Regions from separate parts of the Arthrobacter sp. 92 genome, predicted to be linked through region 4. Evidence: riboswitches for the same ligand, from Rfam matches in the RefSeq annotation. Region 4 holds a riboswitch; each other region holds the start of a gene.
The links. A riboswitch is a leader RNA that binds a small molecule or an ion and turns the genes downstream of it on or off. The one in region 4 is predicted to bind S-adenosylmethionine.
Positions count from the first base shown of each region.

Region 1: linked by a shared signal. The riboswitch ahead of ACP4XC_RS16485 (aminotransferase class V-fold PLP-dependent enzyme) and the one ahead of metX (homoserine O-acetyltransferase MetX) in region 4 are both predicted to bind S-adenosylmethionine.
Region 2: linked by a shared signal. The riboswitch ahead of ACP4XC_RS03190 (cobalamin-independent methionine synthase II family protein) and the one ahead of metX (homoserine O-acetyltransferase MetX) in region 4 are both predicted to bind S-adenosylmethionine.
Region 3: linked by a shared signal. The riboswitch ahead of ACP4XC_RS21585 (DUF1737 domain-containing protein) and the one ahead of metX (homoserine O-acetyltransferase MetX) in region 4 are both predicted to bind S-adenosylmethionine.

Region 1 covers NZ_CP189863.1:3,540,486-3,548,397, forward strand. Annotated here, with positions in the region: gene ACP4XC_RS16450 (50S ribosomal protein bL37) at 39-113, shown strand; gene rsrA (mycothiol system anti-sigma-R factor) at 193-465, opposite strand; gene ACP4XC_RS16460 (sigma-70 family RNA polymerase sigma factor) at 462-1,208, opposite strand; gene ACP4XC_RS16465 (DoxX family protein) at 1,547-2,095, shown strand; gene aroA (3-phosphoshikimate 1-carboxyvinyltransferase) at 2,102-3,481, shown strand; gene rsgA (ribosome small subunit-dependent GTPase A) at 3,471-4,586, shown strand; gene hisN (histidinol-phosphatase) at 4,642-5,454, shown strand; SAM riboswitch class IV at 5,637-5,750, shown strand; gene ACP4XC_RS16485 (aminotransferase class V-fold PLP-dependent enzyme) at 5,785-7,206, shown strand; gene ACP4XC_RS16490 (class I SAM-dependent methyltransferase) at 7,295-7,912, shown strand, end outside.
Region 2 covers NZ_CP189863.1:676,714-684,625, reverse strand. Annotated here, with positions in the region: gene ACP4XC_RS03200 (RNA polymerase sigma factor) at 1-153, opposite strand, end outside; gene ACP4XC_RS03195 (adenylosuccinate synthase) at 754-2,043, opposite strand; SAM riboswitch class I at 2,384-2,507, shown strand; gene ACP4XC_RS03190 (cobalamin-independent methionine synthase II family protein) at 2,521-3,735, shown strand; gene ACP4XC_RS03185 (uracil-DNA glycosylase) at 3,911-4,546, shown strand; gene ACP4XC_RS03180 (DUF3151 domain-containing protein) at 4,630-5,055, opposite strand; gene fbaA (class II fructose-bisphosphate aldolase) at 5,058-6,077, opposite strand; gene ACP4XC_RS03170 (TrmH family RNA methyltransferase) at 6,275-6,949, opposite strand; gene ACP4XC_RS03165 (HAD-IIA family hydrolase) at 7,008-7,838, shown strand; gene ACP4XC_RS03160 (thioesterase domain-containing protein) at 7,887-7,912, opposite strand, start outside.
Region 3 covers NZ_CP189863.1:4,625,872-4,633,783, forward strand. Annotated here, with positions in the region: gene ACP4XC_RS21575 (flotillin family protein) at 1-1,243, opposite strand, end outside; gene ACP4XC_RS21580 (EAL domain-containing protein) at 1,437-2,510, opposite strand; SAM riboswitch class IV at 2,901-3,016, shown strand; gene ACP4XC_RS21585 (DUF1737 domain-containing protein) at 3,051-3,353, shown strand; gene ACP4XC_RS21590 (rhodanese-like domain-containing protein) at 3,350-3,760, shown strand; gene ACP4XC_RS21595 (O-succinylhomoserine sulfhydrylase) at 3,761-4,969, shown strand; gene ACP4XC_RS21600 (hypothetical protein) at 5,076-5,405, opposite strand; gene ACP4XC_RS21605 (glutamate--cysteine ligase 2) at 5,479-6,705, opposite strand; gene ACP4XC_RS21610 (UDP-N-acetylglucosamine 1-carboxyvinyltransferase) at 6,837-7,912, opposite strand, start outside.
Region 4 covers NZ_CP189863.1:1,433,235-1,441,146, reverse strand. Annotated here, with positions in the region: gene ACP4XC_RS06545 (CoA-acylating methylmalonate-semialdehyde dehydrogenase) at 1-304, opposite strand, end outside; gene mmsB (3-hydroxyisobutyrate dehydrogenase) at 368-1,270, opposite strand; gene ACP4XC_RS06535 (LysR family transcriptional regulator) at 1,503-2,408, shown strand; gene ACP4XC_RS06530 (zinc-binding dehydrogenase) at 2,412-3,530, opposite strand; gene ACP4XC_RS06525 (MFS transporter) at 3,539-4,921, opposite strand; gene metX (homoserine O-acetyltransferase MetX) at 5,190-6,389, opposite strand; SAM riboswitch class IV at 6,402-6,517, opposite strand; gene ACP4XC_RS06515 (bifunctional o-acetylhomoserine/o-acetylserine sulfhydrylase) at 6,697-7,912, opposite strand, start outside.

The DNA.
Region 1 (7,912 bases), 2.1 Mb from region 4:
GCAGCTCTTTTGAGTACCAACATTTAAGGAGGCCAGCTATGAGCAAGCGTGCACGTAAACGTCGTGACCGTAAGCGTGGCGGCGCGAACCACGGTAAGCGCCCCAACGCCTAAGCTACGGCTTGGAATCACAGCTTTAAGAAAAGGACCCCGGAAACAACTGTTTCCGGGGTCCTTTGCCGTGGGTCCAGGATCAGGAACGTGTGGGGGCGTCCGCGGGGTTGATGTTGTGAATCCGGTCCAGGATGGCGTTCTTCAGGTTCTCCGGTGCCGCCTCACTGCAGGAGCGCTTGACCACCTTACGGATCACGCATTCGAGGTCGTACTGCTCAAGGCACTTGGGGCAATCGTCCAAGTGGTCCTTGATCTCGGCGATGTCATCGTGTGTCAGCGCCCCGTCGAGGTACTCGTAGATCCGTTCGATTCGGGCGTCGTCGCAATCGCCCAATCCCTGGCAGTCGCTCATTTCCTGTTCTCCTGTTTATTGCTATCGGCCGCGGGGCTGGGGTCAGCTCCGGCGGTGAATCCCCGTTCAGCGGCGTAATCCGCCAGCATGTCCCGCAACATCTTGCGACCGCGGTGGAGCCGGGACATAACGGTTCCGATCGGGGTGTTCATGATGTCCGAGATTTCCTTGTACGCAAAGCCCTCCACATCGGCGAAGTAGACCGCCAGGCGGAATTCCTCCGGGATGGCTTGGAGCGCCCGCTTTACATCGGAATCTGGGAGGTGGTCCAGCGCCTCCGCTTCGGCCGAGCGGAGGCCGGAGGAGGTGTGGGATTCCGCCCGTGCCAGCTGCCAGTCTTCGATCGTGTCCGAGTTTGACTGCAGCGGCTCGCGCTGTCGCTTCCGATACAGGTTGATGTACGTATTGGTCAGGATCCGGTAGAGCCAGGCCTTGAGGTTCGTTCCAGGCTTGTACTGATGGAACGCGGAGAACGCCTTCGTGTACGCCTCCTGGACCAGGTCCTCGGCGTCCGCCGGATTCCGCGCCATGCGCATGGCCGCGGAGTACAGCTGGTCAACGTACTGCATCGCATCCCGTTCAAAGCGCTGCCTGCGCTCGTCGGTGGTTTCGGCCGCGGTGTCCAGTTCGGACCCGGCCGACTCCAATGCCCCCGCGGCGGAGGCCGAGGGCACGTTTGTGGTTTTGGCGCCGTTCCCGGCAACCTCAGACTCGGCCGCAACAGCGGGATCAACGGTGCTCATTGCGTCCAAGTCTACTGTCACCCGGGGGCCGCGTCCCGTATCGCCCGCTCCGGATTCGCTCCCCAGCCCGGGGTATGGCAAGGGATCCAAAAGATCCACTCCGTCTCTAACTAAGGTCAAACTCGATCTCCGCTCTTTCCGCTCCATGTCCGGGCCGCGTTCCGGTGCTGTTCCGGTGGCTGTTCCTCGGCCCTCACAGGACGTTCCTCCGACAACCAGCACGTCCCCAAACCCGCTTTACACAACAGCCGGCGGCGGGCAAATATTCCGCAAAAGTGCAAGACTAGAACCGGTTTACCCGCAGAAGTTCCGCGGCTCGTCCATCCAGGAGGAAATTCATGTCCTTTGTCCGTTTTCTTGCCCGGCCGATGCTGGCCTCCAGTTTCATCCTCGCCGGCTTGGACAAGCTAAAGAACGCCGATGACACCGCCGCGCAGCTGTCCCCCCTGCTTCGCCGGGCCGCGGATTCACTGCCCTTCCCCGCCAACGAAAAAGTCTTGGCGCGCGTTATTGGGGGCACCCAGGTCGGTGCCGGAGTTCTCTTCGCCCTTGGCAAGTCCGCCCGGCTGGCCGCCTCCGCCCTGGCCGTCATTTCCGCCTTGAACGCGTTCGTCGAATGGCGCAGCGCTGACATCACTTCGAAGGAAGGCCGGGAAGCGCGCCGGACCCAGCTCCTGAAGAACGTCACCCTGACCGGCGGCGTCCTCCTGGCCTCTGTCGACACCGCTGGAAGGCCCAGCCTGGCGTGGCGGGCGGAGCACATTGCGGCGGATGCACGGAAGGGTGCCAGCCACTTGGCTGCCGACGCACGCAAAACCACGGGCAAGCAGCTGAAGAAGGCCGACAAAGCCGTCCGCAAGGCCGTTGACCACGCAGTGGGAGCTTAAGCAGGGATGGCAGGTACCGCACCGTCCACTCCGGTCCCGTCCGCGCAGTCCGTGGAGGGGGCTCACTGGTCCGCCCCTTATGCGGAGCATCCCGTGGATGCCACAGTCACGATCCCCGGCTCCAAGTCATTGACCAACAGGTACCTGGTGCTGGCGGCCCTGGCGGACGGACCGTCCAGACTGCGCGCTCCCCTTCACTCGCGCGACTCCGACCTGATGGTCCAGGCCCTTCGCCAGCTGGGGGCAACTGTCCGTGAAGTCCCCGGGGACGGCTCGTTCGGGTCGGACCTTGAGATCACTCCCGTCGGCGGTGATGCCCCCGCCACCGAGGCGGCTGTGGATTGTGGACTTGCCGGCACCGTGATGCGGTTCGTGCCGCCGCTGGCCGCCCTGCGTCGTGGAGTGACGCTGTTCGACGGCGATCCGCACGCGCGTGAACGTCCCATGGGGACCATCATTGAGGCGCTGACGGCCCTCGGTGTGTCCGTGCGGGCGAATGACGGCGCACCGCCGTCGTCCCTCCCGTTTCTGGTGGACGGCACCGGTGAGGTCCGCGGCGGCCGCCTGGTGATCGATGCCAGCGCTTCGTCGCAGTTCGTGTCCGCATTGCTCCTTGTGGGCGCCCGGTTCACCGAAGGACTCCACCTTGAACATGTGGGCAAGCCTGTCCCCAGCCTTGACCACATCAATATGACGGTAGCGGTCCTGCGCGGGGTTGGCGTGTCGGTCGATGACTCCACACCAAATCATTGGATCGTCGCTCCGGGCCCCATTCACGCGTTCGATCAACGGATTGAACAGGATCTCTCCAACGCCGGCCCGTTCCTTGCTGCGGCCCTCGCCACCGGCGGCACCGTCCGCATTCCCAATTGGCCCACACCGACCACCCAGGTGGGAGACCTCTGGCGGACCATCCTCCGGGACATGGGAGCCACGGTAAGGCTCGAGGGCGGGACGCTCACCGTCACGGGCGGTCCTGAGATCAAGGGCTCCGACTTCGCGGACACCAGCGAACTTGCTCCCACCGTGGCCGCCCTGTGTGCCCTGGCCACCGGACCGTCCCGACTCACCGGCATCGCCCACCTCAGGGGCCATGAAACCGACCGCCTTGCCGCCCTGGTGGCTGAAATCAACCGCTTGGGCGGGGATGCCGAGGAGACCGCCGACGGCCTGGTCATCCGGCCCGCCACACTCCACGGCGGCGTGGTTCACAGCTATGCCGACCACAGAATGGCCACGGCCGGGGCCATCCTTGGCCTCGCAGTCCAGGGCGTCGAGGTCGAGGATATCGGTACCACCGCCAAAACCATGCCCGGCTTCCCCCAGTTGTGGGAAGCAATGCTGGCCCAGGGACCTGATGCAAGGGGCGCGGCCAGTGGGGCGTAGTACGGGTACGTGGGATGAGTCCGACATTCGGATCCGTCCCAATAAGAAGGGCTCACGTCCGCGCACCAAGGACAGGCCCGCCTACGAGGACGCAGTGACCGGCCGGATCATCACCGTGGACCGGGGACGCTATACGGCCGTGGTCGGGGAAGACACGGACAACGAGCGCATTGTCATTGCCGCGAGGGCACGCGAGCTCCGCCGTTCCCCGGTGGTTGCGGGCGACTTCGTTTCGCTCGTGGGAGATGTGAGCGGCGCCCCGGACACCCTCGCCCGGCTGGTGAAGATCCAGGACCGCAAGACCCTCCTCAGGCGCAGCGCCGACGACACCGATCCCATTGAACGCGCCGTGGTTGCCAACGCGGACCAGTTGGTGGTGGTGGTGGCCGCCGCCAATCCCGAGCCCCGGACCGGCTTTATCGACCGTGCGCTCGTGGCCGCCTACGATGCCGGCATCGAGCCGTTGCTTCTGGTGACCAAAGCTGACGTCAAGGATCCCACCGAACTCCTTTCGAACTACCGGCACCTCGATTTCCCTGTCATCATCAGCCGCACGGCCGATTCAGCGGCTTCGGGTATCGACGCGCGCTCCGACGACGGGCTGTCCGCCCGGCTGGATGGCGACGCCGTGGCAGAGCTCCGCGCCCATCTCGACGGGAAGGTCACGGTTATGCTGGGCCACTCCGGTGTGGGCAAATCCACCATGGTCAACGCCCTGACCGGCGCGGAACGTGCCACGGGCGGAGTCAACGCCGTGACAGGACGGGGACGCCACACATCGTCGTCGGCGCTGGCCCTGCGGATCAGCGACGCGCCTCCCGGAAGCTGGATCATTGATACCCCGGGCATCAGGTCCTTCGGCCTCGCGCACGTGGACCCGGACCGGATCCTGCGCTCGTTCCCGGACCTTGAGCCCGGCACGGACGCCTGCGAACGCGGCTGCAAGCACGACTCCTCAGCCGTCAACTGCGGAGTGGATGCCTGGGTGGCCGAAGGACACGCCGGAGCGTCAGGAGCCGCCCGGCTCGCTTCCCTGCGGCGGTTGCTGGGCACGGACCCACGGATGGAAGCCCAGGAGACAAAGGAACTGGGCACCGTCTCCTAGCCGCCCGCAACGTGGCCTCCCGCTCAGCCGGACGCTTAGACGGTAGTTTGGAACCATGACCCAACCCGCTTCGAGCTATAACGATGACCTCCGGCTGGCCCATGTCCTGGCTGACTCCGTCGATTCCCAGACCATGAGCCGTTTCAAGGCACTGGATCTCCAGGTGGAGACAAAGCCGGATCTCACGCCGGTTACGGATGCCGACAAGGCCGCTGAGGAGTCCATCCGCGGGCAGCTCTCCCGTTCCCGTCCACGCGATGCCGTCCTCGGTGAAGAGTTCGGCAGCTCAGGTCACGGTTCGCGCCGCTGGATCATCGATCCAATTGACGGGACCAAGAATTTTGTCCGCGGCGTTCCCGTCTGGGCCACCCTCATCGCGCTCGTGGATGAGGGCGAGCCTGTGGTTGGACTGGTAAGTGCACCTGCACTCGGCAAACGCTGGTGGGCGGCCAAGGGGTCCGGCGCCTACATGGGCCGCTCGCTGGCCGCTGCCACCCGGCTGAAGGTTTCGAACGTCTCGAAGCTTTCCGATGCCTCACTCTCTTATTCAAGCCTGGGCGGATGGAAGCAGCGCGGCAACTTCGACGAATTCATCGGCCTCACCGAGGAAGTATGGCGCACCCGCGCCTTCGGCGATTTCTGGTCATACTGCATGGTGGCCGAGGGGTCGGTGGACATCGCGTGCGAACCCGAACTGAACCTGTATGACATGGCCGCCCTGGTGCCCATCGTCACCGAGGCCGGCGGCCGGTTCACCTCGCTGGAGGGCGTGGACGGCCCGTTCGGCGGCAATGCCCTGGCCACCAATTCGATCCTCCATTCTGAAGTGCTCAAGCGTCTGAATCCGAATCTCGACGACCTCCTGTAACGGCCCGTCAGGGGCCCCGTTTCCCCTTGACCGACCGAATAATCGACGGCGGACGCCCCGAAAAGGGGGCGTCCGCCGTTGTTTGTTCGGCCGGGATGCCCTTGTGGCCAATCGCGTAACAAACCGCTTAATATTCTGGAGGGTTTTTCCAAGCACCGCGCGGATGTCCTAGGCTCTTAGCAGGTCACGAGTGCCAGCGTTAAACCCCGGTTTGCTGGCCGGCAACCCTCCATTCGCGGTGGGGTGCCCCGGGTGACGACCAGGCCGGTCCGGAACGGACCCGGCAAGCGCGGATCCCCGGTGCGAGGGGTCCTTTCAGAGTGAGGTCCCATGACTACTGCCACTTTCCCCGCGAACCCCGGTTTCACCGCTCCTGCCGGCATCCTCAACGATCGCTTCGCCGTGGCTGGCCGCCCGCTCTCGGCAGTGACCGGAGCGGAAATCCAGGCGCCCCTGATCCAGGGCGGGCACGTGCGCTACGCGAACCTGGACTATGGCGCCTCCGCTCCCGCACTGTCCGTGGTCTCCGCCTACCTCAACGAAATCCTGCCGTACTACGCCAGCGTCCACCGCGGCGCCGGTTACGCCTCCCAGATCAGCACGTCGGTCTACGAAAACGCCCGCGCCATCGTCCGCGAGTTTGTGGGCGGCCGCCCGGATGATTCGGTGATCTTCACTCGAAACACCACGGATTCCCTCAATCTCCTCGCGGGCTGCCTTCCGGTGAAAGATGGCAGGCACACCGGCGAGGTGCTGTATCTGGACATAGAACATCACGCCAACCTGCTGCCATGGCAGGGAGTACCCCACCGCAGCGTCATCGCGGCCGCCACCCTCAGCGAAACCATCGAGAACCTGCGCTCGGAGCTGCGGCACGGTGACGTCAGCCTGCTGGCCGTCACCGGCGCCTCAAACGTGACGGGCGAGATCCTGCCGATCCGCCAACTCGCGGCCCTGGCCCATGAGCACGGCGCCAGGATTGTGGTGGATGCCGCCCAGCTGGCACCGCACCGTCGGGTCGACATCGCCGCGGACGACGTCGACTACCTCGCCTTCTCCGGGCACAAGCTGTACGCGCCCTTCGGCGCCGGCGTCCTGGTGGGCAGGACTGACTGGCTCGACGCCGGCACTCCCCACCTTGCCGGCGGCGGCGCTGTCCGGGAGGCCAGGCTGGACTCCGTTAGCTGGGCCACCGGCCCCGCACGGCACGAAGGCGGCTCCCCCAACGTCCTGGGTGCCGCGACCCTTGCCCGAGCCACCCAGGTGATCGCGGCCCTGGACCAGGAGCTCTGGCACGCCCACGAGTCGGCCATCAGGTCGTTCCTGGTCGAAGGGCTGCAAAAGATCGACGGCGTGAGCGTCCACCAGATCTTCAGCGACACGGATCAGAGCACCGACACCATCGGCGTCGTCAACTTCTCCCTGGCCGGCTACGACGCCGGACTTGTCGCGGCCTACCTGTCCGCGGAACACGGCGTGGGCCTGCGCGATGGCCGCTTCTGCGCCCACCCCCTGCTCAAGCGGCTGGGCTTGCCGTCCGGATCGCTGCGGGCAAGCTTCGGCGTCGGTTCCCGGCTGGAGGACGCCCAGCGTCTGCTCGCCGGGATCGAAGAGCTGCGCCGGTCCGGACTGGGCTGGGACTACGTGGTGGACTCGGGGCGCTGGGTCCCGGCCAACGACACCCGCAGCTATCCTGACTGGGCACCCAACACGCCAGGCACCGCCGGCGCGGCCCCGTGCACCGACGACTAGGCCCGCCCACGCGGGACGATGCCGCGCCGCCGCTCCCGTGCGGTAAATTCGGGGGGTAAAGATCCAGCCTGCCCGAAGGAGATGTCGCGTGGCACGGGGAGGACCCAAACTGCACCACAAACGCCGGAACGAGCTTGGGCAGAGCTTTCAGGACGGCGGCGAGCACTACGATCGTGTCCGCCCGGGCTACCCTGGTGAGTCCGCGGACTGGCTGATTCCCGCGGGCGCGCGGGACGCCGCGGACCTCGGCGCCGGCACCGGGAAGTTCACTGCCCTGCTCGTGGAGCGCGGTCTTCGGGTGACGGCGGTGGATCCGTCCCCGGACATGCTCGCGCAGCTGCGGCGGAGCATGCCCGGCGTGCTGGCGCTGGAAGGCACCGCCGAGGCCTCGGGCCTGGACGACGCGGCGTTCGACGTTGTCACGGTGGCACAGGCCTGGCACTGGTGCGATCCGCTACTGGCCAGCACGGAGATCGCGCGGATCCTCCGTCCCGGCGGAGTGCTTGGGCTGATTTGGAACCAGCTGGACACCTCCGTTCCGTGGGTGCACCGCCTCTCCCGGATCATGCACGCCGGTGACGTTCACAAACCCGACTTCCGGCCCGCCGTCGGCCCTGAATTCCAGGGACTGGAAAGCCACCTGACCCGGTGGGAGGCGCCGGTGACCACCGCAGAGATCATGGACCTCACCAAATCCCGCAGCTAC
Region 2 (7,912 bases), 760 kb from region 4:
GACATCCTGCATTGTTGCCTCCGGATCCTCGACTCCGCGGGCTGTCAGATACCCCAATACCTGGGATGCGTAACTCCGGTACACCAGACTGAACAACTCGCCCTCGCGGCCCTTGAGGGCCCGCAGGGAGTCATCGGTCAGTGCATGGGTCACGGACGTGGAACCTTCATTCAGGGGAGGGTGGCTACATTAGTGTAGCCATCAGGCGGACGCCGGATGCGTCCCGCCCGCAAGCCTCCCCGGCTATCGGGGCGGAGGGCATTGGCTCGGCCCCGCGCTCCCAGGCCGGCTTCTTGCTGAACCGGCTCCGGACAGAAAAGAGCCGGGTTGGAACATGATGGGGGACACATCCAACCCGGCGCCTTTTGTCTCAGTTAAGCGCCGCAAAGAGCCGGGCTGGAACATGATGGGGGACACATCCAGCCCGGCGCTTTTTGTCGCAGTCAAGCCCCGGGTTCAAATCTGATGGGGGACAAATTCGAACCTGGCGCTTTCATAGTGGTAATCGTCCGGGGGGCCGGTGGGGTTACGCGAAATCCAAAAAACTTAAAATTCTTTTTCGGCCCGGTCAGGGGACCCCGGCGAGAAGGTGGCTGATGACGCCACCGTCCCCTACTCCGGGCCGCCCGTTGCGGGATTCAACGGGATTGATGGGCGGCTAAACAGAGGGAAATACTGTGGAAGGCAAAACGGCGGGCCGCCCTTCCGGGTGACCCGCCATGGTTCGTGCTGCCGTTGGAGCTTCGGTGACGTTTAGTCGTTGATGAGGTCGTTGACCACGATGGTCTGGTCGCGGTCCGGGCCGACGCCGATTGCCGAGAACCGCGTGCCGGAGAGCTTCTCCAGGGCCAGCACGTAGTTCCGGGCGTTTTCCGGCAGGTCGTCCATGGCGCGGGCGCCGGTGATGTCCTCGGTCCAGCCTTCGAAGTACTCGAAGATGGGCTTGGCGTGGTGGAACTCGGTCTGGGTCATCGGCATTTCGTCGTGCCGCACGCCGTCCACGTCGTAGGCCACGCAGACCGGGATCTGCTCGATGCCGGTGAGGACGTCCAGCTTGGTGACGAAGTAGTCCGTGAAGCCGTTGACGCGGGAGGCATGGCGCGCCAGGACGGCGTCGTACCAGCCGCAGCGGCGCGGCCGGCCGGTGTTGACGCCGAACTCCCCGCCGGTCTTCTGCAGGTACATGCCCATCTCGTCGAACAGTTCCGTGGGGAAGGGACCTGCGCCCACGCGGGTGGTGTACGCCTTGATGATGCCGATGGAGCGGGAGATGCGGGTGGGTCCGATGCCGGATCCCACAGAGGCGCCGCCCGCGGTCGGGTTGGATGACGTGACGAAGGGGTAGGTGCCGTGGTCGACGTCGAGGAACGTGGCCTGGCCGCCCTCCATGAGGACCACTTTGCCCTCGTCCAGGGCCGTGTTCAGGACGAAGGTGCTGTCGATGACCAGCGGGCGGAGGCGTTCGGCGAAGGACAGGAAGTACTCCACGATCTCATCCACCTCGATGTCGCGGCGGTTGTAGACCTTGACCAGGAGCTCGTTCTTCTGGCGCAGCGATCCTTCAACCTTCTGGCGCAGGATCGAGGCGTCGAAGACGTCCTGGACGCGGATGCCGAGGCGGGCCACCTTGTCCATATACGCCGGGCCGATGCCGCGACCGGTGGTGCCGATGGCACGGCTGCCCAGGAACCGCTCGGTGACCTTGTCCAGGACCTGGTGGTAGGGCGCCACGAGATGGGCGTTGGCGGAGACGCGCAGCTTAGAGGTGTCGGCGCCGCGGGCTTCGAGGCCGTCGATCTCCTGGAACAGGGCCTCAAGGTTCACCACGCAGCCATTACCGATGATCGGAACCGCGTTGGGGCTCAGGATGCCGGCAGGAAGGAGCTTGAGCTCATACTTCTCACCGCCTACGACGACGGTGTGCCCGGCGTTGTTGCCGCCGTTGGGCTTGACCACGTAGTCGACGCGGTGGCCGAGCAGGTCAGTGGCTTTACCTTTGCCTTCGTCGCCCCATTGGGCTCCGACGATCACGATTGCTGGCATGGGATCCTCCCCCATTCGTTCGGGCCGGACTCCGTGTGATCCACCAGGTGGTCAACGCAGCTCAGCGCCGTTCATGAGAATGCCCCGAATTCCACTGCCATGCCGTGACCGGTCAGCTGACCGGCAGGCACAGCCCAAGAGTTTCGGGGCTCTTACCACCCAAGTTTAGCCGATCCGGCGGCGGGGGCCGCTATGGAGAGCCGACAGGCGGTCCGCGGCGCCGGGCGTTGCTGAGGCCGGCGGCCTGAGGCAGCGGGCCGCCCCGGGCCCGCCGGGACAATCCCCCGACACAATACTGCCCCGATTTGCGGAACCGTCGCCGGATGGAATTAAGTGAGAGTGCCCATCCGGAGCGGCCGAGAGACCTGGATCGTTGACGCCGCAGCAACCTTGTCCCCAAAACGGAACCCTGAAAACGGGACGCCGCGGCCCGGCAAAGGTGCTACAGCCAGGACCGATGGAAAGGAACCATCCGCCATGTCCGTAAACACCGATCACATCCGCGTCACCCACGCAGGTTCGTTGCCGCGCACGCCCGAACTCATCTCCGCCAACGAGGCCAAGGAAGCGGGCGGGCTCACCCCCGAGTTCCGCGAGCTGCTGGAGGCCTCGGTGGTGGACGTTGTCCAGCGCCAGAAGGACCTTGGCATCGATATCCCCAACGACGGCGAATACGGCCACACCATGTCCAGTTCCGTGGACTACGGCGCCTGGTGGAACTACTCCTTCGCCCGCCTTGGAGGCCTCGAGCCCACGGACGTGGACCGTTGGGCCGATGCCAAGGTCAGCCGCTCCACGCCCGGGAACATCGTGCTCACCTCCTTCCCCGACCGCCGGGACCGGCAGAAGTTCAACGACGCCTACAACGATCCGTCGTCGGGCATCCTCGCCCACCGCAAAAGTGTCTCCCAGCCGAAGATCGCCGGTCCGCTCACCTACACGGGGCAGGGCCTCGTGGGCTCGGACATCGCCAACCTCAAGACCGGGCTTGCCTCAGCCGGGCTGGCGGAGGGGTTCGTGGCCTCGCTCTCCCCAGGGTCCTGCGCCCGGGTGGCCAACGAGTACTACACGACCGACGAGGAGCTTCTCTACGCCTGCGCCGACGCCATGCGCGAAGAGTACAAGGCCATCATCGACGCCGGCCTGACAGTGCAGCTGGATGATCCTTCGCTGGCCGAGAGCTGGGACCAGATCAACCCCGAGCCGAGCCTGGCGGACTATCTCAAGTTCATCCAGCTTCGCGTGGAGGCCACCAACTGGGCGCTGCGCGACCTGCCGGCGGAACAGGTCCGGCTGCACGTCTGCTGGGGCTCCTGGCACGGCCCGCACACCACGGACATACCGTTCGCGGACATCATCGGCTCCGTGATGCAGGTCAATGCCGGGGCGTACTCCTTCGAGGCCGCCAACGTCCGGCATGAGCACGAATGGCGGGTCTGGGAGGACACCAAGCTTCCCGAGGGCAAAGTGATCATTCCCGGGGTGGTCTCACACGCCACCAACGTGGTGGAGCATCCGGATCTGGTGGCGGACAGGATCGTCAGGTTTGCCGATCTGGTGGGTCGCGAGAACGTCATTGCGTCCACGGACTGCGGGCTCGGGGGCCGGGTGCACCCGCAGATCGCGTTCGCCAAGCTTGAGGCCCTCGGGGAAGGCGCGCGCCGCGCCACCACGCGCCTTTGGCGGGGATAGCGGCGCCTGCAGGGTCCCCCGGGGCCACATTTCGCGGGGCTTGCTAAACTGGTAGAGACCGGTCAGGCAATCGGTCCACACCACATTTCAAACCACGCCGTACCCGAGCATGCCCACAGCACGCCCCGGTATGGTGCGGCAGCGTCACCGATCCCCGCAGGAGACACAGCAATACATGACAGCACTGGCTACTGAATCTTTCCGCGAGCAGCTTCTAGGCCGCCGCTATGAACCCAACGTCGCAGCTGTCAATGAGCTGTGTGACACTCTCCAAAGTGGCAAGCCCGACACCGTGGTCCCCTACGTGGACCCCATGCACGACGTCGACGAGTGCCGCATCATCAGCCTGTACTCCAACATCGGGACGGTCGACGAGTCCGGTTTCATCACCGCCGGCGACGACGAGGCGGCCACCCGCATGCTGGGGGTTCAGTGGAAGCTGGGCCTCCGCCCGGAATTCGTCATGCCGTGGAACGTCCACCCCTGGCACGTCCCCGGCGAGCCCAATGGCAAGTTCACTCCGGACCAGATCTCGGCCGGACTCAAGCCTCTCCTGAAGTTCCTTGCCCTGGTGCCCCGCGCCTCGGTCATCGTTGCCCACGGCACCGAGGCCAACCGCCTGGCGGGACTGCTCCTGAAGACTGAGGTGCCCCTCCTGTGGCGCCGCGGGCTGAAGACATACAAGGTGCGCTCCCTCAGCGGCCGCGCGTTCGCCGGCACCCCTGCACGGCAGCAGCAGTACCTGGACGAAATGCACGTGGTGTACGCCGACGCCATGGCCCGCACCGGCCTGACGAAGCCGGTCAGCTAGCCCCGGAAAGTGCGACGGCGGGCGGTCACCTTCTCTTGAAGGTGGCCGCCCGCCGTCGTACGTAAAGGCGTACTTACGCCTGCCTAGCCTTGCGCTTCGATGGCTGCCTTGGCTGTCGGATCGGAGTCGTTGAGGAATTTCTCAATGCGCTCCGGTTCCTCGGCCTCGCCGATCGCCGCCGAAGCGCGCCCCAGCGAATACAGCGCGCGCAGGAACCCACGGTTCGGCTCGTGCTCCCAGGGGATGGGGCCAACACCGCGCCAGCCGTTGCGGCGCAGGGAGTCCAGGCCGCGGTGGTAGCCCACGCGGGCATACGCATAGGAATCGATGGTGCGCCCCTCGTTCCACGCCTCCTCGGCCAGGATGGCCCACAGAAGCGAGGACGTGGGGTTCTTGGCCACCAGGTCCATTGCCTCCTGGCCGAGCGCGAGGTGCTGGTACACCTCGGTCTCGGGCGGCAGGAGTGTGGCTTCGGGGCCCATCAGGTTCTTGCGGAACTCGTCGGACATTATTAGAACGTCTTGCCGAGCGAGCCGAGCTGCTTGGCCGCTTCCACCACGCGGGCCGCGAGGCCGGCCTCGGCGGAGGCGCCCCAGACGCGGGGGTCGTAGAGCTTCTTATTGCCAACCTCGCCGTCGACCTTCAGGACGCCGTCGTAGTTCTTGAACATGTGGTCCACCACCGGACGCGTGTAGGCGTACTGGGTGTCGGTGTCGATGTTCATCTTGATCACGCCATAGGAGACGGCATCCGCGATTTCCTGGTCCGAGGAACCGGAGCCGCCGTGGAAGACCAGGTCAAAGGGGTTGTCCTTGCCGATCTTGGCGCCCACCTGGGCCTGGATGTCCTTGAGGATCTCCGGGCGCAGCTTCACGCCACCCGGCTTGTACACACCATGCACGTTGCCGAAGGTCAGGGCGGTGATGTAGCGGCCGTTTTCGCCGGAGCCGAGGGCGTCGATGGTGGCAAGGGCGTCTTCAACGGTGGTGTAGAGCTTCTCGTTGATGGCGTTCTCGACGCCGTCCTCCTCGCCGCCGACCGTGCCGATCTCAACTTCGAGGATCATCTTTGCCGCCGCGGTGCGCTCGAGCAGTTCGCGGGCGATGCGCAGGTTTTCCTGCAGGGTCTCGGCGGAGCCGTCCCACATGTGCGAGTTGAACAGCGGGTTGCGGCCGGCCTTGACCTCAGCCTCGGATGCGGCGAGCAGGGGCAGCACGAAACCGTCGAGCTTGTCCTTGGGGCAGTGGTCAGTGTGCAGGGCCACGTTGACGCCGTAGTTCTTGGCAACCTCGCGGGCAAAGGCGGCGAAGCCCAGGGAACCGGCAACCATGTCCTTCGTGGAGGCGCCGGACCAGTAAGCCGCTCCGCCGGTGGAGACCTGGACGATGCCGTCGGACTCGGCCTCGGCGAAGCCGCGCAGCGCCGCGTTGAGCGTCTGGGAAGAGGTGACGTTTACCGCCGGGAACGCGAAGCCGCCCGTCTTTGCGCGGTCGATCATCTCGGAGTAGATCTCTGGGGTTGCAATGGGCATGCTGACTCCTAAAGTGAATTTCGTCTACGGGTTTTGTTGACCCTGGGAGTGAACCTCGTCGGCTAGCAACCATCCTAGCCATTTCTGGCGCAAGGGCAGTGTTTCGGGTCACTGGACGGGTAATACTTTGCGCTCCACCCGCCGCGTCGGCATGGCACTTCGCGGCAATGCGGAGCGGGCTGCCATCCCGGCGGCGTTTAGACGTGCTGGCTGAAAACGTGCCGGCGGATCCAGGCGTGCATCGCGATCGCGGCGGCCGAGGCGGCGTTGATGGACCGGGTGGAACCAAACTGTTCGATCGACAGGGTGTCCACTGCGGCCTCATGGACCTCGGGCGTGAGGCCCGGACCTTCCTGGCCGAACACGAGGACACATTTCCTGGGGAGCTCGTAGGTTTCCAGCGGCACGGAGTCGGGAAAGATGTCGATGCCGATGATCGCCAGCCCCTCCCCCTGGGCCCACGCCACGAAGTCCTCCACCGTGGGATGGTGGCGGACGTGCTGGTAGCGGTCGGTGACCATGGCCCCGCGGCGGTTCCACCGGCGTCGCCCGATGATGTGGACTTCCTTGGCAAGGAAGGCGTTGGCGGTGCGCACCACCGTGCCGATGTTCATGTCGTGCTGCCAGTTTTCGATCGCGATGTGGAAGTCGTGGCGCTTGGAGTCCAGATCCGCCACAATGGCCTCGTGCTTCCAGTAGCGGTACTTGTCCACCACATTGCGGCGGTCACCGTCCGCCAGGAGATCGGGGTCCCAGTGCGCCCCTTCCGGCCACTCGCCTTCCCAGGGCCCGACGCCGACCTCCGCTTTCGCTTCGGGCCCTTCCTCTGCGGCGGGGCGGGACGCGGCGGGGCCTTCGGGCTGTTCAGTCACCCCTCAACATTAGACTGGGACCCAGTAAGCAGCACATCACCACCGGCGGAGGTCCCCCATGGCAGAGTCAGACCAAGTACGTTCATCGGCGTCGGTGTACCGCAGCGGCCAGGAGATCGAGTGCTGGCTGACGGACATGGACGGTGTGCTGGTCCACGAAAACCAGCCCATCCCCGGCGCCGCGGAACTGATCCAGCGCTGGGTTGACACCTCCCGGCGCTTCCTCGTGCTGACCAACAACTCCATCTTCACCCCCCGCGACCTGGCGGCCCGGCTGCGGTCCTCCGGCCTGGAGATTCCGGAAGAGAACATCTGGACGTCCGCACTGGCCACAGCCCAGTTCCTCAAGGACCAGGTGCGCGGCTCGGAGTCGGGCAACCGCGCCTACACCATCGGAGAAGCAGGATTGACGACGGCGCTGCATGAGGCCGGCTTCATCCTCACCGACCAGAACCCGGACTTCGTGGTGCTGGGCGAGACCCGCACCTACTCGTTTGAAGCCATCACCATGGCCATCCGCTTGATCCTCTCCGGCGCGCGCTTCATTGCCACCAACCCGGACGCCACCGGCCCGTCGAAGGAGGGCCCCATGCCCGCCACCGGCGCCATCGCCGCCCTGATCACCAAGGCGACCGGCCGCGAGCCGTACATCGTGGGCAAGCCGAACCCCATGATGTTCCGTTCGGCCATGAACCAGATCGACGCGCACTCCGAAACCACCGCCATGATCGGGGACCGGATGGACACCGACATTATCGCCGGCATGGAGGCAGGCCTTCATACGGTGCTGGTGCTCAGCGGCATCACCCACCGGGACGACATCGCCGCCTACCCCTTCCGCCCGAACCAGGTCCTGAACTCGGTGGCGGACCTCAAGAACCAGATCTAACCCCTGCCGGGGCAGCGGCGCCGGCGCGGAAGCTGCGGCCCCGGAACGTCAGTTGGCGGTCACCTTGGAGCCGC
Region 3 (7,912 bases), 1.5 Mb from region 4:
GCATGTTCTCGGCGAGCTGCTGCGAAATGACGGCGTCCTGGTTGGTCCCGAGCGCCTCGGCCCGGGCCTTGATGCCCTCGGCCTCGGCCAGGGCCTTCGCCCTGATCGCCGACGCCGCAGCATCACCGCGTGCCCGGGTGGCCGCGGCTTCGGCCTCGCCGGTGACTTTGGTGGCGCCAGCCGCGGCCGCCGCGGCTGTTGCGTTGGCCTGCGCTTGGAGTTCGGTCCGCCTGGCGTTGACTTGCGCCTCAAGCTCAGTGCGGCGGGCGAGCGCTTCGGCGGCGCTGATGTCTGCGGCCTTCTGGCCTTCGGCGTCGGTGCGCTTGGCGTAGGCCTTTGCGTCCGCAGGCTTGCGGACGGTGGTCTGCAGCTTTTGTTCCTCGCGGTCCGCCTCGAGCTTGGCTACTTCCGTCTCCTGAACCACCACCTGTTGACGCGCCGTCGCCTCCGCCAGGGGGCCGGCCTGGGAGGCATTCGCCCGTGCCCTTTCGGCATTCGCCTGGGCCACGGATTGCCGAATCGCGGAGACGCTCTGGGCATCCGCGATCAGGGCCGCCGCTTCTGCTTCCTTTTCCGCCGCCTCGCGGTTTCTGGTTGCCTCGGCGATCCGGGCCTCCATCTTCACCTGGGCGATGTGCGGCTTGGCAATGTTCTGGATGTAACCGGTGGGATCCTGGAGGTCCTTGATCTGCAGTGAATCCACCACCAGGCCGAGCTTCTCCATTTCCACGCCACTGGCGCTGCGGACCTGGGAACCGAGCTTGTCGCGCTCCCTGATGATTTCCTCAACTGTCATGCTGCCGATAATCGAACGCAGGTGGCCCTCAAAGACGTTGTAAACCTGGCTCTGCATTTTGGGCTGCTGCCCCAGAAAGCGTCGCGCCGCATTGGCGATGAAGGGCGGGGCGTCTCCGATTTTGTAGATGACCACGCCTTCGACAATCACCTGGATGCCCTGCGACGTCACGCAGGAAACCTTGAGTTCCGTTTCATTCAGGGTCAGGGACAAGGGCCGGACCGTCTGGAGCCCGGGAATCACCAGCGCGCCCTTGCCTGTGACGATCTTGAAGTCCATGCCCTCCCTGGTCTCCAGGGTCCCCCGCGTCAATCCGGAGATGATGAGCGCCTCGTTGGGCTCAGCGACTTTCCACATCAGTTTTACGGCCACCCAGATGAAAGCGATGACGACAACGGCCCCGAGGATGGCGGCAATCAGGGGGAAGAACGCTGACAAGTCCGGCATCACAGGGCCCTTTCGACGGGATTCGCGGAGCCGCCGGCATGCGGGTTCGGCAGCGTGCAGCCAGCTCTTGTAGCCAGTGTCGTTGGGTCCCCGCCGGAAAGTCCAGTAACTGGATGAGATTTATTTTCGCCCGGACCAGCTGCCTTCCGGAGCGGAGTGCGCCCGGGAAGGCAGCTCAAGCGGCTGAACAGACCTAGGTGGTCTGATGGGAGGGCTGCGAGCGGGACGATTCCTGTTCGGCTGCCACACGCCAGTGCGCCCATTCCAGCGGTTGAACCGACGGGCGGCCCAACAGATATCCCTGGCCTGCGGTCATTCCCAGGCGGGTGACTGTGGCGAGTTCGGCCTCTGTTTCAATTCCTTCGGCCACCAGGTCAGCATCGATCTGCCGGGCAAATTCCACCATCGCGGCACCGACTGTTTGCTGGCCGGCAGCCCGGTCGATGCCTGATATCAGGCCCCGGTCGAGCTTCACGATATCCGGGCTCAGCAGCTTCACCTGGCGCATCGAGCCGAAACCGGCCCCCGCGCCGTCCACGGCCACCCGCAGTCCGCGCAATCGGAGGGGCGCCAGTGCCTCCACCAGGGGGGCGTACTCGTCTTCAGCGAGCCGCTCGGTCAATTCGATGACGATCCGGTCGAGGGCCAACTCGGATTGCTCCACGAAGGCGCGGAGCCGCGGGTCCAGGCACGTTGCCGGCGACAAGTTCAGGTCCACATAGAGATGCGAGGGAAGTTTTTCCGCAGCGGCGAGCGCCGCCTGCAGGGCCGCGAACTCGAGATCGGCGCCCAACCCGACTGCCGCGGCCTCGTTGAACCAGTGATCAGCGCTTGCGCCGTCGTCGCTCACAAAACGTGTGAGCGCCTCGACGCCCACAACGCTTCCGGTGGCGAGTTCGCAGATCGGCTGGAATGCCGTCAGGAGCATCCTGTCACCCAGGATCGCCTCGATCTTCTTCCTGCTGCGCCGCGTGAACAGAACCGGGTTCCCGGTGTCCGCCTCAGGCGGCGGCAGAATCGGAGTGAGAAGGGCCGCTGGCGGCACGTCAATTCCCTGGGCCTCAGGACCGGAGGCCCCGGGCGCGTGATCATCCGTTGCGGCCCTGGTGGCGATCAGGTGTTCGAGCAACGCGCGCTCGGGGCGTCCCGGATGCGTGGCCATGCGGGTCCGTAGCCGTTCCCGCGCCCACTCGCTCTGCGGAGAGGGATCGTCCAGGACCGACTCGATAATGTCCCATGCCTGTCCACGGATCGCAGGACTACTCACGTCCGAAGGCGGGATTGACTGGGTTCCCCATTCCGCTGTCAGCTCTCCGTCGGTCAATGCTGGAAAAGAAGTCTCATCCATTGACATTGGTTATTCCTTTATAAGTGCTGGTCCCGGCTGAGCCCGGGACCCGTCCATGGCTGCCGCACACTGATTCGAGGATGCAGTAACCGCGAACGTTTCAAAAGCGTACAACGAGACTGGGCTCTCTGTCTGTAGTGATCGCTATTGGTGATCGAGTCGTAATCTGTGCACGCGAGTTTCACTCTGTATGCCCGGGTGAATCAGGAAAGACCTGTGCCAGTGTTCCGTGCCGTTGGACGCGTGCCGTTACGGAACATGACGACGACGGCGGTGCGGGCCGTCCTTGTAAGTGTTACGTTTTTGGGGAGTAATGAGAACCGGTGCCAAGCCCTGACTGGCCGGTCGGCAACCCTCCCTTTCGCGGCGGGGTGCCTCAGGTGAATACTCGGCATATCGACCCATTCGAGTTGCAAGCGTGAGAGAAGGAGATCTGTTGTGTCTGATGCCCCCGTCAATCTGAGCCCGGCCGTTGAGCCTGCTGCCGGTCAGCAACAACCCGCCCAGGAAAAACTGGCCTATCGCCTCATCACGGGCCCGGACGACCGCACCTTCTGCGAGCGCATCTCCGAGGCGCTGGCCGACGGCTATGTGCTCCACGGAAGCCCGGCCGCCACGTTCAACGGCACCAGCGTGATCGTTGCCCAGGCCGTCATTCTGCCCGCCGCTGTGGCCACCGCGGACGCCGCCGTTGCCACTGCTGTTGACGAGCTGGATTTCGACGGCGAATTCCCGGACGAAGGATTCGAGGGCCACGCGTGAGCTACGCAGGAGACCTCAGCCCTCACGATGCCTGGGCCAAGCTGGAGCAAGGCGCCGTCCTCGTGGACGTCCGCACCGAGGGAGAGTGGGCCCATATCGGGATACCGGACACCAAGGCCACCGACAATGATCCCCTTTTCATCCAGTGGGTCTTCCCGGGCGGCATCCCCAACCCGGATTTCGTCGAGCAGCTGAAACAGCAGGCTCCTGAGGACACCGCCGTCGAACTGGTGTTCCTGTGCCGGTCCGGCGCACGGTCCATCGCGGCGGCGATCGCGGCCACCCAGGCCGGCTACACGGCCTACAACGTCCTGGAAGGCTTCGAAGGCGAACCGGACCGTTACGGCGAGCGCACCGTCAACGGCTGGAAGAACCGCGGCCTGCCCACCAATCTCGGAAAGAACTAAGTGACCTTCAACCCCGACGCCGCCAGCTGGAGCCCCGACACCCAGGCAGTCCGCGGCGGCCTTGACCGCACCAACTTTCAGGAAACGGCCGAGCCGATCTTCCTCAACTCCGGATTTGTCTACGAATCCGCGGCCGCAGCCGAGCGTGCCTTCACCGGCGAGGATGAACGGTTCGTGTATTCGCGCTACGGGAATCCCTCCGTGGCAACGTTCCAGGAACGCCTGCGGCTGCTCGAAGGCACCGAGGCGTGCTTTGCGACGGCGTCGGGCATGTCCGCCGTCTTCACCGCCCTGGGCGCCCTGCTGGCCGCGGGCGACCGCGTGGTGGCGGCCCGCTCGCTGTTTGGTTCCTGCTTTGTGATCCTGAACGAGATCCTGCCCCGCTGGGGCGTGGAGACGGTCTTTGTGGACGGACCGGATCTTGAACAGTGGCGCGAGGCTCTGTCCCGGCCCACCACGGCGGTGTTCTTCGAATCCCCGTCGAACCCGATGCAGGAGATCGTGGACATTGCCGCCGTCAGCGAACTGGCGCACGCCGCCGGTGCCACCGTGGTGGTGGACAACGTTTTCGCCACCCCGCTGCTCCAGCGCTGCGGCGATCTTGGCGCGGACGTGATTGTGTACTCCGGGACCAAGCACATCGACGGCCAGGGCCGGGTCCTGGGCGGGGCCATTCTGGGCACGAAGGAATTCATCGACGGCCCCGTCAAACAGCTGATGCGGCACACCGGCCCGGCGCTGTCCGCATTCAATGCCTGGGTGCTCACCAAAGGCCTGGAAACCATGGCCCTGCGCGTGAACCACTCGTCCGCCTCGGCCCTGCGGCTGGCGGAATGGCTCGAGGAACAGCCCGCGGTCAGCTGGGTGAAGTATCCGCTGCTGAAGTCCCACCCGCAGTACGGACTCGCGGCGGCGCAGATGAAGGCGGGCGGGACCGTCCTGACCCTGGAGCTGTCTCCCTCCGCCGGGCGCTCGGCCAAAGAGGCCGCCTTCGCGCTGCTGGATGCGCTGCGGATCATCGACATCTCCAATAACCTGGGTGACGCGAAGTCACTCATCACCCACCCGGCAACCACAACCCACCGCGCCATGGGCCCGGAGGGCCGCGCGGCCATCGGGTTGAGCGACGGCGTGGTGCGGCTCTCGGTGGGCCTTGAAGACGTGGACGACCTCATCGAAGACCTGCAACAGGCTCTCAAACAGATCTAGGCGGCGGTCCCCCGGGCGGCGGTTCCCCGGGCGACGGGCCCGGGCAACAGCCCCTCAGTGCCTCAGTGCCTCAGTGCCTCAGTGCCTCAGTGCAGGATTTCCCGGATCAGCCCGCGGTGTCGACGTCCCAGTGGACACGGATTGCCTCCGCCACCGGGCCCCCTGTCACGTCCACCCGGAAGGCAACCGGAGCGGTCCCCGTTTCTTCGATGACGGCGTCGCGGTACACCCGGCCGCACGAAGGGCACAGGGTGTAGACGTCCTCGTCGTCAGGCCACGGGGCCAGCCCGGCCGGCACGGGTGACTCGCCGTCAATATGCACGGGTATCCCTTGCGAGTTGGCCTGGATCAGGCCGTCCTTGCTGACGGTGTTCCCGCAGACGCAGGTGATGGTGGTGACATCATGATCCACCACGTCGGCATATTCAGTTTCCATGGCGTGCTCCCGGTCGTTGGACGAAGACGGTACTTCTGGACTGGCTGCCTCCCAGGTCAATCAGGGCGTGGGCTCAGGGCATGCGCACGCGCAGCAACACCGGGGCGGGTTCCTCCGCGGCGTTGGCCTGCGCACACCGCATGCTCACCTCCACCGCGTTCGCCACGACGGCGGCGAGCCCGGCGTCGTCGAACGCGGCCCCGGAGAGGGCAGCGTCCCTGACACGGCGCTGCTGCTGCGAGCCTGTTCCGCGCTCCAGGATCCTGCGGACGCCGCTGCGGGCGAGCTCAAGTTCACCCTGTTCAGAGAGGACAGGGGCAAGATAATCCACCAGCGACTCCACCACCTCCGCGGCGGGGGCAGGCCGGAAAGTGCCGAAGTCCAGCAGCTCGCTGCGGAGCCCGCAGTTACTTGCCTGCCACGCCGCCATCCGCAACAGCACCGTGGGCACCGGCGCCGGATCCACCTCGGCGCGCCATTCCCTGCCCGCCGATTCCACCAGCCCCCGCACCAGTACCGCGATCAGGGCCGCGTCCTCCGCGTTCAGGCAAACGTCCGCCACGCGGACTTCCACGGTGGGGTGGTTCCGTGAAAGCCGCGCGTCGAAATAAATCATGCCCTCGTCCAGCAGCACGCCGCTGTCCAGCAGACGGGTGACCAGGCGCCGATAGGAGGACAGGGTGCCGAACAACGAAGAAGGGCCCGAGGTCGGCCAGCGGTTCCAAGCCTGCGTCCGGTAGCTCTCAAACCCGGTTTCCACGCCGTTCCAGTACGGGGAGTTGGCGCTGAGGGCGGTCAGCACGGCCAGCTTGTCGCGCACGCGGTCCAGCACCGCCACTCCCTCGTCCTGGGACTCGATGAAGGTGTGGACGTGGAAACCACAGGTCAGCTGCTCGTGGACGGTCAGCCCGAACCGTTCCTGCATGGTGGCGTATCGCGGGTTTGGGGTGGTGTGTGTGGTTGACGGCACGGGCGACGTCGCAAGGGCGGCCACCCGGGCGCCGTGTTTCCGCGCCGCCTCGTCCGCCAATGCCCGCCCCTGCCGGATCTGCTGCAACAGCTCGGCGTAGTCCAGGCACGGCTTCGTTTGGGTCTCTATCTGCTCGAGCTTCAGTTCGGCAGTCAGGCCGGAGGCCTCGTGTCGCGTGGTTTGATCGTGGGGATCGGGGATCCGGGGTCTGTCCGGGGCGTCGTCCGCGGCGAGCTTCCGTCCAGTTAACAAGGCGTCCGCCAGCGCCAGCGGCTCCCCGCTCACGGGGTCCACGATCAGCAGCTCTTCCTCAACCCCGAAAGTTCGCATGCATACATTCTGCCCCTTGCGCTGCGTGTTAGACAGGCATCGTAACGCAAGTACACGGAGCTACAGGGGGCCACTGGCGCCCCCTCAGACACGCCGCCCGGGGTAAGGGATCCTTGGTGCCGTCAGACGATTCAGTCTTGGAAATACTCGATTTTCGCGCCGATGGTGTTGAGACGCTCGGCCAGATCCTCGTACCCGCGCTCGATCACATAGATGTTGCGCAGCTCGGATACCCCGCGGGCGGCGAGCATGGCCAGCAGGAGGCAGGCCGCCGGGCGCAGTGCCGGCGGGCAACCCACCTCGGCCGCACGCCATTTGGTGGGTCCGTTGACATAGATGCGGTGCGGGTCCAGCAGTTGGACCTGGGCGCCCAGCTTGTTCAGCTCGGTCAGGTAGATGGCCCGGTTCTCGTAGACCCAGTCGTGGATCATCGTCTGGCCGTGAGCGTTGCCGGCAATGACCGCGAAGAACGGCAGGTTGTCGATGTTCAGGCCCGGGAACGGCATGGGGTGGATCTTGTCCTCGGGGGCGCGGAGCTCGGAGGGCTTGGTGGTGACGTCCACCAGCCGGGTGCGGCCGTTCCGGGCGAAATACTCCCCGGAGATCTCCAGCGCCTGGCCCATCTGTGCCAGGGTGGCCAGCTCGATCTCCATGAACTCGATGGGCACGCGGCGGATGGTGACCTCCGAGTGGGTGACGATGCCCGCGGTGATCAGGCTCATCGCTTCGATCGGGTCCTCGGACGGGAAGTATTCGATGTCCACGTCGATGGACGGGCGCCCGGTGATCTTCAGCGTGGTGGTGCCCACCCCGTCGATCTCCACGCCCAGCCGCTGGAGGTAGAAGCAGAGATCCTGCACCATGTAGTTGGGGCTGGCATTGCGGATGACCGTGGTGCCCGGCCGGTGGGCGGCCGCCATGATGGCGTTTTCAGTAACGGTATCGCCCCGCTCGCTGAGCACAAACGTGCGGTCGTTGCCGTCCGACGGCGGCGCCTGCACCGCATAGAAGCCGGACTTCGCCTCGACGGACAGCCCGAACTGGCGAAGCGCCTGCATGTGCGGCTGCACCGTGCGGGTGCCCAGGTCGCAGCCGCCAGCATACGGAAGGCGGTACTCGGCCGACTCGTCCAGGAGGGGGCCCAGCAGCATGATCACGCTGCGGGTCCGGCGGGCTGCCTCCACGTCCATGGCATCAAGGTCCAGGA
Region 4 (7,912 bases):
AGATCTCCCCCTCCGCGTCGGAAAGCACCTTGCCGTGCTCGCTCGTGAGGATCGCGGCCAGCTCGGATTTGCGCTGCGTCAGCAGTTCGCGGACGCGGAAGAAGATGGTGGTTCGTTTGGCCAGGCTGGTGGCGCGCCAGCCTGGCAGTGCGGCCCGGGCCGCCGCGATGGCTTCCTCCACGCGGGCTGCGGAGGCGAGGGCAACTTCCTTCTCCTGGACGCCGGTCGCGGGGTTGAAGACGGGGCCAAAGCGGTCGGCGTCGCCAACCCTGCCGCCGTTGATGAAATGCGGGATTCGTTCCATGGGAAAGTCTCTTTCAGGGAGTTCGGTTCAGGGATTGGGGGATCAGGGAGGTGAATGCCGCGGCTAGCCGGCGGACTCCAGTGAACCGTCCACCAGCTTGATGATCATGGAGCAGTCCTTCCCCGACTGGCCTGAGTCGATGAGCCGCTGGAAAAGCTGCTGGACGTGCTGGCCGATTTCCAGCGGGATTCCGGTGTCGCGGGCCGCGCTGATGGCGAGGCCGATATCCTTGTTGGCCAGCTCGGTGGTGAAGGTGGGCGCGAAGTCGTTGTTCGACGCGGCCGTGGGGACCACTCCGGCCACCGGGTACCAGGTGCGCAGCGCCCAGCTGTCGCCGGAGGAGACGGAGGCAATATCCCAGAAGACCTGCTTGTCCAGGCCAAGGCGGTCCGCCAGGACTGCGCCCTCGGCCGTCGCGGCCAGGTTGATGAACAGCATGAGGTTGTTGCAGATTTTCGCGGCCTGGCCGGTGGTGGCGCCGCCGGTCGGGATGATGTTCGCAGCCATCGGCTTGATGTATTCCGTGGCCTCCGCCACGGCGCCCGCTTCGCCGCCGATCATGAATGTCAGGGTCCCGGCCTTGGCTCCGCTCATTCCCCCGGACACCGGGGCGTCCACAAAGCGGAAGCCGGCGGCGCTGGCGGCGTCGTGCAGTGCCTGTGCCGACGCGATGTCGATGGTGGAGGAGTCCACCAGGAGCGTGCGGGTATCGGCGTTCGCCAGGACCCCGCCGTCGCCGAGGTAGACGGCGCGGGCGTGTTCACCTTTGGGCAGCATGGTGAAGACCACGTCCGCTCCGTGCACCGCCTCGGCAATGCTTCCGACGGGCTTGACTCCGCCGGCTTCGGCGGCCGCCACGGCCTCCGGGTTCAGATCGAACCCGCGCACCTCATGCCCGGCTTTCGCCAGGTTCGCTGACATGGAGCCGCCCATGTTTCCCAGACCAATCCAACCGACTACCGCCATGGCGTAAGCTCCTTTGCTTTGTCTAAACGCTTGTGTTGTCTAACGGTTTGTGTGCCGAACCGTGACGAGCGCCCCGCTCTGCGGCCACCCGTCCAAACGCATGTTCCCTGTCCACCATCACACCCTGTTAGAGTGCAATCAAGGGGAAAAACTACAGACGGCGTGTGCATGGATGCACACGAGTCGAAAAGCGCAGGCCACTGACGACCTGCAGAGTGGAAAGGCCCGCACCGTGGATTCGAAACGGCTTCCCAGCCCGGATGACCTGCTGATCCTGCTGACCGTTGCCCGGCTGGGCCGATTCAACGCGGTGGCCGAGACCCTGGGCACTACGCACACCACCATCTCGCGCCGGATCCTGGCGCTGGACCAGCAGCTGGGCGGCCGAACCTTGGAGCGCGCACCCCATGGCTGGGAACTGACCGAACTGGGCGCCCAGGCTGTGACCGCCGCCGAGGCCATCGAGGCAACGCTCGGAGCGCTCTCGGGAGCCATCCGCACGGACGATGATTCCCTCTCCGGGCTGGTCCGGATCAGCACGGCCGATGGATTCGGTGCCTTGTTCGTCACACCCGCGCTGGTGCGGCTTCAGCAGGAAAATCCGCGGCTGAACGTGGAGATGCTCAGCGCCACCCGTAAGGTCAGCCAGAACCGCTCCGGGGTGGACCTCGAAGTTGTGGTGGGGCGGCTGGAGGTCACCAACGCCCAGCCCATCTTCCTCACCAACTACTTTCTGCGCCTCTATGCGGGCAGGCACTACGTGGCGGACCGGGGCGTGCCGGCCACTCTTGGCGATGTCAGTGAACATGGCTTCGTTTCCTACGTGGAGTCGGCCCTGCAGGTGACGGAGCTCGGGCACCGGTCCTCACAGTTGCCGGCCCCGAAAACCAGCTTTCAGGCCACGAGCATCTTTGCCCAGGTGGAGGCCGTGCGCCGAGGCGCCGGCATTGGCCTGCTGCCCAACTTCATGGTGGCCGGCGACCCGGATTTTGTCCCCGTGCTGCCGGAGGTCTTCCAGCGCCAGCTCCCCATCTGGGCTGTGGCGCGCCCCGAGTCGCTGCGCTCGGCGCCGGTCCGCGCCGTGATCGAGGCGATCACGGCCGAAGTGGGCAGCCGGAACGCGGTCCTGGCGGCGTGAGGGCTATGCCCGGAACAGCCGGCGCACCACGTGGCCGGCCGCCAGGGCGTCGAGGCCCTCATTGATCTCGGCCAGCGGCCGGGTGTCCGTATGGAGCAGTTCCACCGGCAGCCGGCCCTCCCGCCACCAGCCGAGATACAGCGGCAGGTCCCGTTCGGGTACGGCATCCCCCATATAGGACCCCAGAAGGCGTTTCCCAGCCCCGGCGAACTGCAGTGCCGGCACGGTGAGTTCTGCCGAGGGATTGGGCAGCCCCACGGACACGACGGCGCCCCCGCGCGTCAGGAAATCCAGGCAGGAGGCTATCACGCCGGCCGATCCCACGGCTTCCACGGCGATGTCCACGCCATCACCGGTGAGGTCCGCGATGAGACGGGGGGCGTCGTCGGGCGTTCCCACGGCTGTTGCACCGCAGTCCCGCGCCAGCTGGTGCTTGGCTTCGTTGGGATCGACGGCGATCACCGCAGCGGCGCCGCCGATTGCGGCCGCCATCACGGCGGACAGGCCCACTGCCCCCAGCCCAAAGACCGCCACGGACTGGCCCGGTGTCAGCGCCGCCGTGTTGAGCACGGTGCCCATTCCGGTCAGCACGGCGCAACCGAACATCGCCGCCGTGGTGTCCGGGACGTCGTCGTCAATCACCACCGCCGACTCCCTGGCCACCACCGCGTAGTCCGCGAAGGCCGATACACCGAGGTGGTGGTTGATCCGCTCACCCGTCCTGCTCCTCAGCAGGGCTTCGCCGTGCAGGAGGTCCCCGGTGCCGTTGACCTCCGCCGCCCGGTGGCACAGCGCGGGGCGGCCCGCCCGGCAAGCCCGGCATTTCCCGCAACTCGGCACGAAGACCAGTACCACATGGTCCCCCACCGAGACGTCCATGACGCCCGGGCCCACGGCAGCCACGCGGCCCACGGCTTCGTGCCCCAGGGCCATGGGCAGCGGGCGTACGCGGGAGCCGTCCACCACCGACAGATCCGAGTGGCACAAGCTGGAGTAGGTGATCTCCACGCCCAGCTCGCCCGCCCGGGGTTTGGGCCGGTCCAGCTCTTCAATGACCAACGGACGGGCCGTCGTGTAGCTGGTTCCGGCCGGAACCGGGGCGTAGAGGACGGCTGCGCGCATCATGACGGCTACTTTCGGGCCGCGGCCAGCAGGTCCGCCGTTCCCTGGGCATCGGCGGCGTCCACATCGTGCAGTGAGATGCCGCGCGTTTCCTTAAGGAAGAACACGGCCACGGCGGTGATGGCGCAGGCGATGAGCAGGTAGATGGCCACCGGGACGGAGGACTTGTACTGGCTCAGCAGGGCGACGGCGATGATCGGCGCCAGCGAACCGGCCACGATGGAGGTCACCTGGTAGCCCAGGGATACACCGGAATAACGCATCCGGGTGGGGAACATCTCCGCCATGATGGCCGGCTGCCCGGCGTACATCAGGGCATGGAACAGCAGGCCGATGATGACCGAGGCCAGGATGATGAGGTCGTTTCCGGTGTCCATCATGGGGAAGGCGAAGAAGCCCCACGTTGCACCGAGCAGGGCCCCAGCCATGTAGACCGGCCTGCGGCCGAAGTGGTCCGAAAGCCTGCCGACAACGGGCACCACGGAGAAGTGGATCAGGTGAGCGACCAGCAGCAGGAGCAGGATCCGTGTGGTGTCCGCGTGGACCACGGTCTTCAGGTAGGTGATGGAGAAGGTGACCACAAGATAGTAGAGGACGTTTTCCGCGAACCGCAGGCCCATGGCGGTGAAGACGCCGCGGGGGTAACGGCGGAAGACCTCGGCCACGCCGTAGCCTTTCTTTTCCAGCGTCACTTCCTTCTGTGCCTCGAGGAAGATGGGGGCGTCACTGACCTTGGTGCGGATGTAGTAGCCAACGACGACGATCACGGCTGACAGCCAGAAGGCGACGCGCCAGCCCCAGCCGAGGAAATCAGCCGAGGACAACATGGAGGACAGCGCAAAGAGCACGCCGGTGGCGAAGAGGTTGCCCAGCGGAACGGCGGACTGGGGCCAGCTGGCCCAGAAACCACGGGACTTGCTGGGGCTGTGCTCGGCAACGAGGAGGACGGCGCCTCCCCACTCGCCGCCGACGGCAAAGCCCTGGGCAAAGCGCAGGAAGACCAACAGGGCCGGGGCCCAGTAGCCAATCTCCTTGAAGCCCGGCAGGCAGCCCATCAGGAAGGTGGATACGCCCACCAGGATGATGCTCAGCTGCAGGAGCTTCTTGCGGCCGAACTTGTCGCCGAAGTGGCCGAACACGATGCCGCCGATCGGGCGGGCGACGAAGCCGACGGCGTAGGTAAGGAAGGCGGCGAGGATGCCGTCCAGCTCCGTGTTGGAGTTGGGGAAGAACATCTTGCCGAAAACAAGGGTGGCGGCGGAGGCGTAGAGGAAGAATTCGTACCATTCCACCACCGTGCCGGCCATGGAGGCCGCCACCACCTTTTTGAGCCCGGAGGCCCTGACATCGGTTTCCTCGACACGCCCCGCGGAGGGGTTTTGCGTAGCCATGATGTGAACTCCTTCGGCGTCTCCATCGACACCCTGTGGACCAGTCGGCACCGGCTGGGTGTGTGATATGCACCACGAGCGCCGGTCCCCTAGAGTATGGACTCACATTGACGCAGGCTCAACGCCCTTTTGTGCAGGTGCGCTCTGCAAAATTGCACACGGCAGCCACACAGCAGCCGCACAGCAGCCGCACGGCGGGACGCGCAGCGGGGCGTGCGGCCGAAGGAGCGCATGCCGCCAGGCGTCCAAATCAGGGATGAACGCGCGCCTAGGAGAAGAACGTGTCCCGCAGCTGCGTGTTCAACTGGCCGATTTCGGTGAGGAATCCATCATGGCCAATGGGCGCCTCGATCACGTGCACGGGCACCTCGCCGGGCAACGCCGCCGCCAGCTCGTACGACTGTGCGGGAAAATACAACCGGTCTGTATCCACCGCCGCCACGAAGAATTCGGCCGTCGCCCGGGCCAGGGCCTCCTTGAGCGGACCGCGCCCCCTCCGGACGTCATGGCTCATCAACGTTTCGGTGATGGCGATGTAACTGTTGGCATCGAAGCGGCGAACCAGCTTGGTCCCCTGGTAATCCAGATAGCTCTCCACCTGATACCGGCCGCGCTCCCCCAGGGAAACACCCTGGAGGGGCGCCTCGCCACCTTGGGCGTTGCGTCCGAAGCGGACATCCAGCTCCTGCGCCGACCGGTAGGTGATGTGCGCAATGCGCCGCGCGAGGGCCAGTCCCGCCTCAGGCTCAGGGCCGCCGTAGTAATCGCCGCCTTGGAAGTTCGCGTCCTGGCGGATGGCGAGCGTCTGCGCCTGCGCAAAGGCAATCTGTTCAGCCGTGCTGCTGGCGCCGATGGAGATCACGCCGCAGCGACGCACCCGGTGCGGGTAGGTGAGCGCCCATTCCAGTGCCCGGGCACCGCCCAGCGAGCCGCCCACCACCGCGTACCAGCTGTCGATGCCCAGCGCGTCGGCGAGCCGCGCTTCCGCCAAGGTGGTGTCCCGCAGCGTGACCAGCGGGAACCGCGAACCCCACGGCCTTCCGTCCGGCGCGGGCGTGGACGGGCCGGTGGATCCATAGCAGCCGCCCAGGATGTTGATCGAAACCACGAAGTATTTGTTGGTGTCCACGGGCGACCCGGGGCCGGCCAGGTGTTCCCACCAGCCCTCCTCGTCAGTCCCGCCCTTGGTGACGTGGGTGCTGCCGGTCAGCGCATGCTGAATCAACACGGCGTTGGAACGGTCGTGGTTGAGCGTTCCCCAAGTCTCGTAGGCAAGGGTGACGTCCGGGAGGTGCCCGCCCGCTTCAAGATCGAGGCTTCCGACGCGCAGGAACTTGACGGTCCCGTCGGGCTGGCTGCCGACGGGTTGGGTGATGTCGGGGGCGGGCATGGCAGGGGCCGGGGCGCCCGCCGTGTGGTTGGTGCTTTGTGTTCCGGGTACACCGCTTCGGGTGACGGCAATCGTCATGTGAGGACCTCTTCATCGCGCTTGCCCGCCGTCAGCTGACCGGCGGACCAGGTCTTCACCCGGGGCACCCCGCCGCGGAAGGAGGGTTGCCGGCCAGCAAGCCGGGGCTGTCGCTGGCACTCATGACCTGATAAGAGTCTACGAAATGGGTTGCGGCAATGGCGAAGAATGTGACACCAATGTGACTCCCGGCGTCCCGGCGTGTGCTGGTCGGAGGGCCGCCGGCTGCGCACGGCTGGACATCCGGAGGCCCGGCAAGGGCCTCCGGATGCCCTGAGTCATCCGTCTTTATTCGCCCCTTGGTCCGCTAGTCGCCCTTGGCGGCGCGGAAGCCGGCGTCGAGGTCGGCAATGATGTCGTCGATGTGTTCCAGTCCCACGGAGAGCCTGACCAGTCCCGGCGTCACTCCGGCCACTTCCTGCTGTTCCCCGGTCAGCTGGCTGTGAGTGGTCGACGCCGGGTGGATCACCAGCGAGCGCACGTCACCGATGTTCGCCACATGGGAGTGAAGCTCCAGTGCATCCACGAACCGCTTCCCGGCCTCCGCTCCACCCGCAATAGTGAAGGCCACCACGGCTCCGGTACCCCTCGGCCCGTACTTGCGTCCGCGTTCGTACCAGGGGCTGGAGGGCAGCCCGGCGTAGGCCACCGATTCCACGTCCTCCCGGGCCTCGAGCCATTCGGCCACGCGGAGAGCGTTGCTCACATGGCGCTCCACCCGCAGGCTCAGGGTTTCCAGCCCCTGGGCGATCAGGAAGGCGTTGAAGGGAGACACCGCCGAGCCGAGATCGCGCAGGAGCTGGACGCGCGCCTTCAAAATGAACGAGAGGTTGGCTCCCAGGGCGCCGTCCTTGCCCAGGTCCCGGGCGTAGACCAGGCCGTTGTAGGTGGGGTCCGGGGTGTTGAAGCCGGGGAACCGCTCCTGGTCCTTGCCGAAGTCGAAGTTGCCCGAGTCAACGATCACCCCCGCGATGGCACTGCCGTGGCCGCCAAGGTATTTGGTGGCCGAGTGAACCACGATGTCCGCACCCCACTCAAGCGGCCGGATCAGGTACGGAGTGGAGAGCGTGTTGTCCACAATCAGCGGGACACCGGCGTCGTGCGCCACCTGCGAAATACCTTCGATGTCCAGCACGTCCTGGCGGGGGTTGGAGACCACCTCGCCAAAGAACAGCTTGGTATTCGGCTGGACCGCGTTGCGCCACTGCTCAAGGTTGTCCGGATCCTCGACGAAAGTGACCGAGATGCCGAATTTCTTCAGTGTGTGCGCCAAGAGGTTGTAGGTGCCTCCGTAGAGGCTGGGGCTGGCCACCACGTGGTCGCCAGCTTCGGCGACATTGAGGATCGCGAAAGTCTCCGCGGCCTGGCCGGAACTGAGCAGCAGCGCCGCGAGGCCCCCTTCCAGGCTCGCCACCCGCTGCTCCACCGCGTCCTGGGTGGGGTTGCCGATCCGGGTGTAGATCGGCGCGAGTTCGGCCAGCGCAAAGCGGTTCGCGGCGCTTTCGGCGCTGGGGAACACAAAC